2 linked regions of the Noviherbaspirillum saxi genome follow. The protein of the gene in region 2 interacts with the protein of the main gene of each other region in a pairwise test. Links are inferred from orthologs where the notes say so. Each region holds a gene or a part of one and is shown on either strand. Other genes may lie near its edges.

Region 1 (6,146 bases), 1.4 Mb from region 2 along the record:
GAATGGCGCAAAGCTGTTCGTCAATTACTGCCTGAATTGCCATTCGGCATCGGCTATGCGTTACAACCGTCTGAAGGACATCGGCCTGACAGAAGAGCAGATCCAGAACAATCTGCTGTTTACTTCTGAAAAAGTTGGCGACCTGATGACGGTCTCGCTGTCGCCCAAGGACGCGAAGACCTGGTTCGGTGCAGTGCCGCCGGATCTGTCGGTGATTGCCAGGGCGAAGGCTTCTGGTGAAGGTTCCGGTGCTGATTGGCTGTACACCTATTTGCGCACCTTCTACAAGGACGATACCCGTCCGACCGGCTGGAACAACCTGGTATTCCCCAACGTCGGCATGCCGCACGCCATGTGGGAACTTCAGGGTGTGCGTAACGTCAAGTTCGTCGACGAGAAAGATCCGCACGATGCAAGCAAGGTCGTGCCTAAGTTCAGCGGCTTCGAACAAGTCAAGCCGGGCACGATGACGGCGCTCGACTTCGATAATGCAACGGCGGACCTGGTTTCCTACCTGGAGTGGATGGGCGAGCCGGCACAGAACACCCGTAAGCGTCTGGGCGTAATTGTTCTCTTGTTCCTCGGCGTCTTCCTCCTGCTGGCATGGCGCCTCAACGCGTCGTACTGGAAAGAAGTCAAGTAATCTTTCGCCTGCATCCGAAAGGATTGCAGGTTCTTATTCCAGGGTGAGCCGTACGACGTCTCACCCTTTTGTTTCTAAGGAACTACAACATGATGGTTCTCTATTCAGGCACTACCTGCCCGTTTTCCCAACGCTGCCGTCTCGTACTGTTTGAAAAAGGCATGGACTTCGAGATTCGCGATGTCGACCTGTTCAACAAGCCGGAAGATATCTCGGTCATGAATCCTTACGGACAAGTGCCGATTCTGGTTGAACGCGATCTGATTCTGTACGAATCCAACATCATCAACGAATACATTGACGAGCGCTTTCCGCATCCGCAACTGATGCCGGCGGATCCGCTGATGCGTGCCCGTGCAAGGCTGATGCTGTTCAATTTCGAAAAGGAATTGTTTGTTCACGTGCATACGCTCGAAAACGACAAGTCCAAGGGCTCCGAAAAGGTCCACGAAAAAGCGCGCGCGGAAATCCGAGACCGTCTTACAACACTGGCGCCGTTGTTCCTGAAGAACAAGTACATGCTGGGTGATGAATTCTCGATGCTGGACGTCGCTGTTGCGCCCTTGCTCTGGCGTCTGGATCACTACGGTATCGAACTATCGAAGACGGCTGCCCCTCTGATGAAATATGCAGAACGCATTTTCTCTCGTCCGGCCTATATTGAAGCATTGACGCCGTCCGAAAAAGTAATGCGTCGCTAAGTATCTCTGTACATGCCTGCAGCCGAACAGGTTGCTCACGCTTCTGTAGGCTTGCATGCATTGAGTTCAGGAAATCATGTCTGAAATTTCTACAAAGCCCTATTTGTTGCGTGCCATTTACGAATGGTGCACCGACAATGGCTATACTCCTTATCTGGCTGCCGCGGTCGATGCGAACACGCTCGTGCCGCGCGAATTCGTGAAGAATGGCGAGATTGTCTTGAACATCAGCTTTACTGCTACAAGCGGGCTGAAAATGGACAATGATTTCGTTAGTTTCCATGCACGCTTCGGCGGTGTATCGCGAGAGATTTCCATTCCTGTCGATAATGTCGTTGCGATCTATGCACGCGAAAACGGTCAAGGCATGGCATTCGAAGTAACCAATCTGCCAGCACGTGGCGAGGAGGGAGCGGGCGAAGAAGAGGCGGCAAAGTCACCGGCACTTTCTGCGGTTCCCTCGGTCGAAGAAGCAGCACCTCGTCCAGCAGAAGGTACGAATCCCCAGGATGACAACGATCCACCAAAAAAAGGTGGAAGACCTACCCTGACTCGGATCAAATAGCGTATAATTGTTGTCTTCAAGTTTTCGCCGGCTTAGCTCATTTGGTAGAGCAGTTGACTTGTAATCATCAGGTGGCCAGTTCGAATCCGGCAGCCGGCACCAATAAAAACCCGTAATCAGAAATGATTACGGGTTTTTCCTTTTGTGGCATGTGTTTTTGCTGCGGCACGCACACAAGAGTTATCGCCATGCGGCAAGCCATCAGGGGCGCCAGTCGGATGGCGAAGATCAATGTCAGTCGTCTTGCTTCATGCCGTTCCAGCGCGGCGTCAGTGTATGCGGAATGGCAAACAGGTCCAGCACGCGACCGACTGTATGATCGACCATTTCAGTAATGCTTTGCGGGCGATGGTAAAAGCCGGGAAGGGGAGGAAAGATAATCCCGCCCATTTCCGTCACGGCGGTCATGTTGCGCAGGTGAGCTAGATTGAACGGTGTCTCGCGTACCATCAGAATCAGCCGCCGGCGCTCCTTGAGTACCACGTCAGCAGCACGGCTGATCAGATTGTCCGACAGACCGTGCGCTACGGCAGCCAGGGTTTTCATCGAGCAAGGTGCGATGATCATTCCGTCGGATTGAAATGACCCGCTTGCGATTGCCGCTCCCACATCACGAATATGATGCACGACATGGGCAAGCGCTTCGACTTCCTTGCGTCCCATGCCGAGTTCCTGATGCAGATTCAACACACCTGCGTCGGAGACCATCAAGTGCAGTTCGATGCCCGGTATTTCGCGTAGTACCTGAAGCAGGCGTACGCCATAGATGGCGCCGGTAGCGCCGGTGATCGCAATGATGATCCGTCTCACCGGCATTGTGGATTGTGCCGTCTTTGCGGACACGAGCGCCTCAAGCCTTCAGCAGGGTCTGCAGTTCACCGGATTCGTACATCTCTGTCATGATGTCGGAGCCACCGATGAATTCGCCCTTGACATACAGCTGTGGGATAGTGGGCCAGTTGGAGAATTCCTTGATGCCTTGACGCACATCTGCGTCTTCGAGCACGTTGATCGTGACGATGTTGTCGACGCCGCAGGTTTTCAGGATTTGAATGGCGCGTCCGGAAAAGCCGCACTGCGGGAATTGCGCCGTCCCCTTCATGAACAGCACGACAGGGTTTTGTGTCACGGTCTCTTTGATCCAGGATTGTATGTCGCTCATGGTGTAACCTCGAAAGTGGAAAGATGTTCACCATTATATGAAAAACACTGGCTCAGGGTGACGGCAAAGCGATCTGCCGGGCATGGAAAGCCGACGCCGAGAAAACCCGGGCAGGTTTCCTGCACCTAGAGCAGATTTCGTGTCGGTGTATGGGAGACGCGGGTTGATTTGGGGGGGCAGGGCAAGGCGCGAGGAGTGCCGTGTGGCGAGCCACACAAACGACGAACAACGCGGCCATGCGCGGCAAAGCGGCCCGCAGCGCCCGTGCACTGATACGAAATCTGCTCTAACGTTCAGCGTCCCGGCACACCGAAAAACGCCGGACGCCGATCCTCACGACTTCAGTTTCGCAAAAGCGGCCGCCATCGCATTGTTTGTTGAGACAGGTTGCGCACGCTGCTGATGCTGCGACAGGCGTTTCGCATCATTGCGGTCGCCGCGCTGCTCGGGGCGGGCACCGGCCGGCTGAGGTGCATCGGACAAGCGCATGGTCAGCGCGATGCGACGACGCTTTTCATCGACTTCAAGGACTTTGACCTTCACCACCTGACCCGCCTTGACCACGGTATGCGGGTCGCGCACGAAGGTATTGGACAATGCCGAAATATGCACCAGGCCATCCTGATGCACGCCGATATCGACGAATGCGCCAAATGCCGCAACGTTCGTCACCACACCTTCGAGAATCATGTCCGGGCGGAGGTCCTTGATATCTTCCACGCCGTCCTTGAAGGTTGCGGTAGTGAATTCCGGACGCGGGTCGCGGCCCGGTTTTTCCAGTTCCTTCAGGATATCGGTAATGGTCGGTACGCCGAATTTTTCATCCGCATACTTGGCCGCGCTGATCGACTTGAGCAGCTTGCTGTCGCCGATCACGCCTTTCACATCCTTTTTGATATCGGCAAGAATTTTTTCCACGACCGGGTAGGATTCGGGATGCACCGCCGATGCATCGAGCGGATTGTCGCCGTTCATGATGCGCAGAAAACCCGCGGCTTGCTCAAAGGTCTTTTCCCCCAGCCGCGGCACTGAACGCAGCGCGGCGCGGGAGGTGAACATGCCCTTCATGTCGCGGTAAGTCACGATGCTCTGAGCGACGCTCGCATTCAAGCCCGACACCCGTGCCAGCAAGGGCGCCGAAGCAGTGTTGACATCGACACCAACCGCATTCACGCAATCCTCGACAACCGCATCCAGTGAGCGTGCAAGCTGGGTTTGACCGACGTCGTGCTGATACTGTCCGACACCAATGGATTTCGGATCGATTTTCACCAATTCAGCGAGCGGATCCTGCAGGCGCCGGGCAATCGATACGGCGCCGCGCAGGGATACATCCAGTTCCGGCAGTTCGCGCGAGGCAAACTCGGATGCGGAATAAACCGACGCGCCTGCTTCCGACACAACGATCTTCGTCAGCTTGAGTTCCGGATGTTGCTTGATCAAATCCTGGGCCAGCTTGTCGGTCTCGCGCGAGGCGGTGCCGTTGCCGATCGAGATCAGCGCAACATTGTGTTTTTGCGCAAGCAGCGCCAAGGTATGCAAGGAGCCGTCCCAATCATTGCGCGGCTGATGCGGATAAATGGTGGTCGTATCGACCACCTTGCCGGTCGCATCCACCACGGCGACTTTCACGCCGGTACGCAGCCCCGGGTCCAGGCCCATGGTTGCGCGCGGACCGGCCGGTGCCGCCAGCAGCAGGTCCTTCAGATTGCGGGCAAACACATTGATCGCTTCGATTTCGGCGCGCTCGCGCAAGCCGGTCATCAGCTCTGTTTCAAGGTGCATGAATACCTTGACGCGCCAGGTCCAGCGCACGGTGTCGGCCAGCCACTTGTCGGCGGGACGGCCCTGATTGCTGATGCCGAAACGCACCGCAATGCGGCCTTCGCACGGGTTGTGCGGCGCATCCCATTTCGGCTTCTCTTCTTCCGTGTCCAGCCGCAGCGACACATTCAGGATTTCTTCACGCCGGCCGCGAAACAGCGCCAGCGCGCGGTGCGATGGAATCGTACTGATCGTTTCCGAATAGTCGAAGTAATCTGCAAACTTGGCGCCTGCATCTTCCTTGCCCTCGACCACTTTCGACTCGACGATGCCATGGTCGGTCAGATATTCGCGCAAGGCCTGCAACAGCGTCGCATCCTCGGCAAAGCGTTCCATCAGAATCTGGCGCGCGCCATCAAGTGCCGCCTTGGTATCGGCCACGCCGGGATTGTCGCCATTGTCGGTCGTGAAGGCTGGTTTCAGGAACTTGGCCGCTTCTTCTTCCGGGTTCAGCGTTGGGTTGGCGAGCAAGGCATCTGCCAGTTCGGTCAGGCCGGCTTCCGCCGCGATCTGTGCCTTGGTGCGACGCTTCGGTTTGTATGGCAGGTAAAGGTCTTCGAGCCGGGTCTTGTCTTCCGCATGCGTGATGGCATCGAGCAATTCCGGCGTCATCTTTCCCTGTTCCTGGATCGACGCAATGATTGCCGCGCGCCGGTCTTCCAGTTCGCGCAGATAGCGCAGACGCTCTTCCAGCAGGCGTAACTGGATGTCGTCCAGCCCACCGGTCGCCTCCTTGCGATAGCGCGCAATGAAGGGGACGGTCGCACCCTCATCCAGCAATGCAATGGCGGCGGCGACTTGAGCCGGTTTGGCGACGAGTTCAACCGCGAGACGTTGTTCAATCGAAGGCAGCATGAGAATTCAACAGGAAGAAAATCAAGCGGATGATGATACGCAAATTATGCGAATGCGCCAGTCTTGACAGGCCGAAAAAAGACGGCGGCGTAATCGCTTGCCGGTATGGCATGGCAATCGGGCATTTACTTTGCAATGGAGAGCATGCCGCCGCTGACCCGCTCGATACCTGCCAGATCTTTCCAGCTTTGGACCTGTTGAAAGCTCGCGGCCAGCAGATTGCGTACTGCGTCGGCCTGGTCGTAGCCATGTTCCATCAGCAGCCAGCCGCCGTCCGCCAAATAGGGCGGGGCGCCAGCGACAATGCTTCTGAGCGCCGACAAGCCATCCGCATGATCGGTCAGCGCATCGACCGGTTCAAAACGCAGATCGCCCTGCGACAGGTGCGGGTCATTC
Region 2 (6,096 bases):
GAAGAGCGCCAACTGAAGGTGATCGACCCCGAACAAGGCAATAACCCGGTCGACATGCCGATGGAAGTCTTGCTCGGCAAACCGCCCAAGATGCATCGCGACGTGACGCATGTACAAAACGAATATCCGCCGGTCGACCTGACCGGCATGGAGTTGGCCGAAGTTGCGCAGCGCGTTTTGCGCCTGCCGACCGTTGCCGACAAGTCCTTCCTGATCACCATCGGCGACCGTACCGTGGGCGCGACTTCGGTGCGCGACCAGATGGTCGGCCCATGGCAGGTGCCGGTTGCCGATTGCGCGGTCACGACCATGAGTTTCGAAGGCTATCGCGGCGAAGCCATGTCCATGGGCGAGCGCACACCGCTCGCGGTGATTGATGCGGCAGCCTCCGGGCGCATGGCGGTCGGCGAAGCGCTGACCAACATCGCCGCCGCACCTATCGCTGACATTTCGGACATCAAGCTATCCGCCAACTGGATGGCCGCCTGCGGCCAGCCGGGTCAGGATGCGGCGCTGTTCGATACGGTCAAGGCCGTCGGCATGGAATTGTGCCCGGCGCTCGGTGTCAGCATCCCGGTCGGCAAGGATTCCCTTTCCATGCGCACCACCTGGAAAGATGAAGGCGGCGCCAAGGAAGTGACATCGCCGGTATCGCTGATCGTGTCCGCGTTTGCCCCGGTGCCGGACGTGCGGCTGTCGCTTACGCCGCAGTTGCGTACCGACGCCGGCGACACGGTGCTGATCGCCATTGATCTCGGACGCGGCAAGAACCGCATGGGTGCTTCGGCGCTGACGCAAGTGATGCAGCAGATTGGCAATGAAGTCCCGGACGTGGACAGCCCGGAAGACCTGAAGGCCTTCTTCTGCGCGATCCAGCAACTCAACAACGAACGCAAGCTGCTTGCTTACCACGACCGTTCCGATGGTGGCCTGTTCACCACGCTGTGCGAGATGGCATTCGCCGGCCGTACCGGCTTGTCGTTGAACCTCGACATCCTGACAATGGAAGGCGAGCATGCATCCGACTGGGGTGATTCCAAGAACTGGGCAGGCCAGGTAGCGGAGCGCCGCAACGAACTGTCGCTGCGCGCCCTGTTCAATGAAGAACTGGGTGCCGTGATCCAGGTAAGGGCAGAGCAGAAGTCCGACGTGATGGCCGTGCTGCGCTCATACGATCTGGGTGCCTGCAGCCACATCATCGGCAAGCTCAACGATCGCGATGTGATCGAAGTCATGCGCGACGCCAAACTGGTCTACAGCCAGCCGCGTACGGAACTGCAGCGCCTGTGGAGCGAAACCAGCTGGCGCATCGCACGTCTGCGCGACAACCCTGCATGCGCGGATGCGGAATACGAACGCATTCTCGACGCCGCCGATCCCGGCATGACGCCTATCGTCACCTTCGAGCAGCAGGTCGATATCGCCGCGCCATTCATCGCAACCGGCGCTAAGCCCAAGGTTGCCATCCTGCGCGAGCAGGGTGTGAATTCGCATATCGAGACCGCCTATGTGATGCATAAATCCGGCTTTACTTCGGTAGACGTGCACATGAGCGACCTGATTGCCGGCCGGGCGCGTCTTGATGACTTCAGCGGCTTTATCGCGGTCGGCGGTTTTTCGTATGGCGATGTGCTGGGTGCCGGCGAAGGATGGGCGAAAACCATTCTGTTCAACGCCAAGCTGGTCGAACAGTTTTCGATATTCTTCAACCGCGGCGATACCTTTGCACTCGGCATCTGCAATGGCTGCCAGATGATGAGCAATCTGAAATCGATCATTCCGGGCGCGCATGCCTGGCCGAAGTTCACGCGCAACAAGTCCGAGCAATTCGAAGGGCGCCTTGCAATGGTCGAAGTCACCAACTCGCCATCGATCTTCTTCAACGACATGGCGGGTACGCAGAGCCCGATCGCGGTAGCGCACGGCGAAGGCTACGCCGACTTCTCGCAGACCGGCAATATCGACGAAGCCATCGTCGCGATGCGCTGGATCGACAATAACGGCAGGCCGACCGAAACCTATCCGTACAATCCGAATGGATCGCCTCAAGGCATCACATCGGTCACCACGCCGGACGGCCGCTTTACGGTATTGATGCCGCATGCCGAGCGTGTATTCCGCACGGTGCAGCATTCCTGGCATCCGGAAGGCTGGGGCGAGTATTCGCCGTGGATGCGCATGTTCCGCAATGCGCGGAAGTGGGTTGGGTAAAAAGTACGCTGTCTATATGTTGGCGGAGTCATGCACGAATCCGCCAACGTCAGTCTGGCCATTATGGTCGAAGCACTACAACGGTATAAAAAAAGCGCTCCGAATGGAGCGCTTTTTGTTTGTTCGCCCGAAGGCGAGGGTGGCCTGAATACACCACCCGCAAGCTGTTACTGAATTTTTGCTTTCTTGCGCAGGTCTTCCTGGAAAGCCTGCAGCTTTTTCTGTTGCAGCGATTCGGCGATCTGCGGCTTGACTTCTTCTAGTGTCGGGATCTTGGCAGCGCGCACGTCTTCCAGCTTGATCACATGGAAACCATACTGGGTCTTGACCGGTGTTTCAGTGATCTGGCCTTTTTGCAAACCAGTCATCGCATCCGAGAATGGCTTGACGAAAGAAGCAGGGGAGGCCCAATCGAGGTCGCCGCCATTGGCTGCCGAACCCGGATCTTTCGATTGCTTGGCGAGCTCTTCGAACTTGGCGCCGCCCTTGAGCTTGGTGATGATGGCTTTGGCTTCGTCTTCTTTTTCAACCAGGATGTGACGGGCATGGTATTCCTTGTCGCCGGCCTGGGACTTGAACTTGTCGTATTCAGCCTGGATCTCGGAATCCTTGACCGGATTCTTCTTCAGGTAATCCTGCACCAGCGCGCGAATCGCGATCGACTGGCGGGCGATTTCGACCTGATTCTTCACTTCGGCCGAATTGCTCAAGCCCAGCTTGTCGGCTTCCTGGATCAGGATTTCGCGGTTGATCAACTCTTCCTTGACCATCGCGCGCAGTTGCGGCGAGTCCTGCTGGCCTTGTGCCGACAGTTGCTTGACCATGGCATCGGCGCGCGAGGAGGGAACGGGTTTGCCGTTCACGACGGCGAGGTTTTGCGCCATAACTGGCATAGCAAGAGCGCCGACAAGCAACATCAGCAGGCGAGCAGGTTTCAAAGTCATTTATGTAGTCCTAACATCTGAAAAAAATAAGAGATTAAACCAAATTCAGGCGCGTCTACGCGGAGAGTTCAGACGGCGCGACGGCAATGATGTTGATGGCGTGAATTTCAGTTGCCATCATGTCACGGAGGCAATCATACACCAGCCTGTGCCGCGCTATGCGATTCAGGCCGGCAAAGCGTTCAGAGACGAGGCGAAGCTTGTAGTGGCCTGCGCCCGAAGCGGCACCTGCATGACCGGCGTGCAGGTGGGACTCATCGTCGAGTTGACATTCCAGCGGTGCGAAAGTTGCAATGAGCCGGTCACGAATTTTCTCGATACGTTCGCTCATTGCTGATCCTTGACATGGCGCGACAACATCAGACTTTGTGCGATCACAAAGGCAAGCATGAGTCCAGTAAAGCCGAACAGCTTGAAATTGACCCAGAACGCTGTGGAAAAATTATAGGCCACATACAGATTGACCAAGCCCATTGCGCCGAAGAATGCAGCCCAGGACAAATTCAGCTTTTGCCATACCGCATCCGGCAAGGAAAGCTGCTTTTGCATCATCAGGCGAATCAGGTTTTTACCCAGCAGAAACTGGCTGACGACAAGTGCCGCGCCGAAACACCAATACAACACGGTCGGCTTCCACTTGATAAAAGTTTCATTGTGAAAATAGATGGTCGCTCCGCCAAACAGGGTAATGATGGCAAATGACACCCACAGCATGGTATCGACCTTTTTTCCACGCATGAGCAGATAGCCGATCTGTCCTATCGTCGCGATGATTGCCACCGCTGTCGCAAGCATGATCGGCGCCTGGGTGGCGGTCACGGCGCCGCCGGAGACCAATCCGGACAAGTACTGCTGCGCCAGGGCCTGCGCGGAGTCCGCATGGCCTTCTCCCCATTTGAACATTGCAAAGAAGAGAATGACCGGGAAGAGATCGAACAGGAACTTCATATCGGTGGAGGATCTTTCGTAAAGGCGTGATTAGCTGGGTTCAAAACGCAGCGACGCGGAATTGATGCAGTAGCGCAGCCCTGTGGGAGGCGGACCGTCCGGAAATACATGGCCGAGATGCGCGTCGCACACATTGCAGAGAATTTCGGTGCGTATCATGCCATGACTGCGGTCGATCCGCTCGGAAACATTGGCCGGATCCAGTGCCTTGAAATAGCTGGGCCAGCCGCAACCCGAATCGAATTTGGTATCGGACTCGAACAACGGGGTATTGCAGCATACGCAAACATAGATGCCGTGTTCGTGATGATCCCAGTATTTCCCGGTAAAGGCGCGTTCAGTCGCCGCGTGGCGGGTTACCTGATATTCCAGAGGCTCAAGTGCGGCGCGCCATTCGGCGTCGGTCTTCGTTACTTTGTTTGTCATGATGAGCAACTCACCTCAAGTTCGTTTGCCCAGTCGGGCGGCAGTTCAGCATAGCTTTCGTTTTCGGGCTGCTCGTCGAACGGGCGTTCCAGGACAGCGAGCAGGCGGGCAACTTCGGAAAAGTCCTTATTTTGCGCTTTTTCAATCGCAATTTGTGCAAGGTAATTGCGCAGAACGAATTTCGGATTCACGGTATGCATTTCGGCTTTGCGTACCGCATCGTCGCTGTTTTCCTGACGAAGGCGCAGGCGATATTGCGCAGCCCATGCGTCGAAGGCAGGACGATCGATGAATAAATCGCGGATGCCTTCATCAGCCGCAGGATTGTCGACCTGAAGTCCCGCAAGACGTCTGAAGAACAATGTGAAGTCGACATGGGTTTTCTGCATCAGCTCGTGCATGGCTTCGATGAGCTTGCCGTCCTCGGGGAGATTGCTATGCAGGCCGAGTTTTGCATGCATGAGCTGGTCGAATTTGTTTTCGTAGGCAGACTTGTAGATTGCCAGCACCACATGGACATCATCGACTTCGCCTATCAGCGGCAACAATGCCTGCCCAAGCGCGAAACAATTCCATTGACCGATGCGCGGCTGCATATGGTACGCATAGCGACCCTGATGATCGCTATGGTTGCATATATGTCCAGCGTCGAAGGCTTCCATGAAGCCGAATGGCCCGTAATCGATGGTCTGGCCGAGAATGGACATATTGTCGGTATTCATGACGCCATGCATGAAGCCGACCGCTTGCCACTGCGCCATCAGCTCGGCGGTGCGACGCGTCACTTCGGTCAGTAGTGCCGCATAAGGCTGCGCCGTCGCACGTAACGCAGGATAAAAGCGATCGATGACATAGTCGGCAAGGATCTTCAATTCATCTTTGCGGTCGTTGTAGAACCAGTGCTCGAACGAGCCGAAACGGATGAAGGTCGGCGCCATTCTGGTGGCGATCGCGCTGGTTTCCGGCGTTTCGCGCATTACCAGCATGTCGGAGCCGGTCACGCAGAGGGCACGCGAGGTCGGAATGCCAAGCGCGGCCATCGCTTCCGAGCAGAGAAATTCGCGTATCGATGAACGCAGCACTGCGCGGCCATCTCCCATGCGGGAGTAGGGCGTCAAGCCGGCACCCTTGATCTGAAGCTCCAAGCGGTCCGGATGCGAGCCGTCCATGGCCGGCACATCGCCCAGCAGGATCGCTCGCCCATCGCCGAGCTGACCGGCCCATACACCGAACTGATGGCCCGAATAGACGGCTGACAGCGGTTCGGATCCGGGTAATACGCGATTACCCGAAAAAGCGTCGATCGCATGCTGCTCGCTCAATGCGGTCACATCGAGTCCGATCAATGCTGCGGCCGAGGCGCTGGCACCGACGAGGTAGGGCGCAGGAACCGGGGTCGATTGCAGGCGCGTATAAAACGAAGCGGGCAAGCCGGCAAACGAGTTTTCAAAAGGCAATTCATCCACACGGTAGTGGACCAGGCCTTTCTGAGGTGCATTCATGAAACTTCCTTGAGTGAGGACGTGTCCGGGAGTGGCGCTAAAGGCTTTACGGTCCGTTTCCTCGT

The links.
Region 1: the proteins of D3871_RS08095 (region 2) and grxD interact in binary tests that used the Escherichia coli proteins (3 or more experiments, as listed by UniProt). The link is inferred for Noviherbaspirillum saxi from one-to-one orthologs.

The regions. Positions count from the first base shown.
Region 1 is NZ_QYUO01000001.1:3,135,387-3,141,532, reverse strand. What follows is about bases 1,416-4,374. They hold grxD (Grx4 family monothiol glutaredoxin), read right to left. Parts: upstream 3,072-4,374; coding sequence 2,760-3,071; downstream 1,416-2,759. Other genes in these bases: D3871_RS14800 (Tex family protein), read right to left, coding at 3,405-4,374; D3871_RS14810 (UbiX family flavin prenyltransferase), read right to left, coding at 2,144-2,725; D3871_RS30240 (hypothetical protein), read right to left, coding at 1,977-2,141; D3871_RS14820 (ClpXP protease specificity-enhancing factor), read left to right, coding at 1,421-1,909. Also shown: D3871_RS14830 (cytochrome c1), read left to right, coding at 1-643; D3871_RS14825 (glutathione S-transferase N-terminal domain-containing protein), read left to right, coding at 733-1,344; more of D3871_RS14800, read right to left, coding at 4,375-5,750; prmC (peptide chain release factor N(5)-glutamine methyltransferase), read right to left, coding at 5,876-6,146. UniProt on the Escherichia coli protein: Monothiol glutaredoxin involved in the biogenesis of iron-sulfur clusters.
Region 2 is NZ_QYUO01000001.1:1,716,985-1,723,080, forward strand. The notes cover bases 1,849-4,757. They hold D3871_RS08095 (BolA family protein), read right to left. Parts: upstream 3,487-4,757; coding sequence 3,211-3,486; downstream 1,849-3,210. Other genes in these bases: purL (phosphoribosylformylglycinamidine synthase), read left to right, coding at 1,849-2,211; D3871_RS08090 (peptidylprolyl isomerase), read right to left, coding at 2,379-3,155; D3871_RS08100 (septation protein A), read right to left, coding at 3,483-4,103; msrB (peptide-methionine (R)-S-oxide reductase MsrB), read right to left, coding at 4,134-4,529; D3871_RS08110 (protein adenylyltransferase SelO), read right to left, coding at 4,526-4,757. Outside these bases: more of purL, read left to right, coding at 1-1,848; more of D3871_RS08110, read right to left, coding at 4,758-6,031; D3871_RS08115 (Crp/Fnr family transcriptional regulator), read right to left, coding at 6,028-6,096. UniProt on the Escherichia coli protein: Transcriptional regulator that plays an important role in general stress response. Has many effects on cell morphology, cell growth and cell division. Acts by regulating the transcription of many genes, including dacA (PBP-5), dacC (PBP-6), ampC and mreB.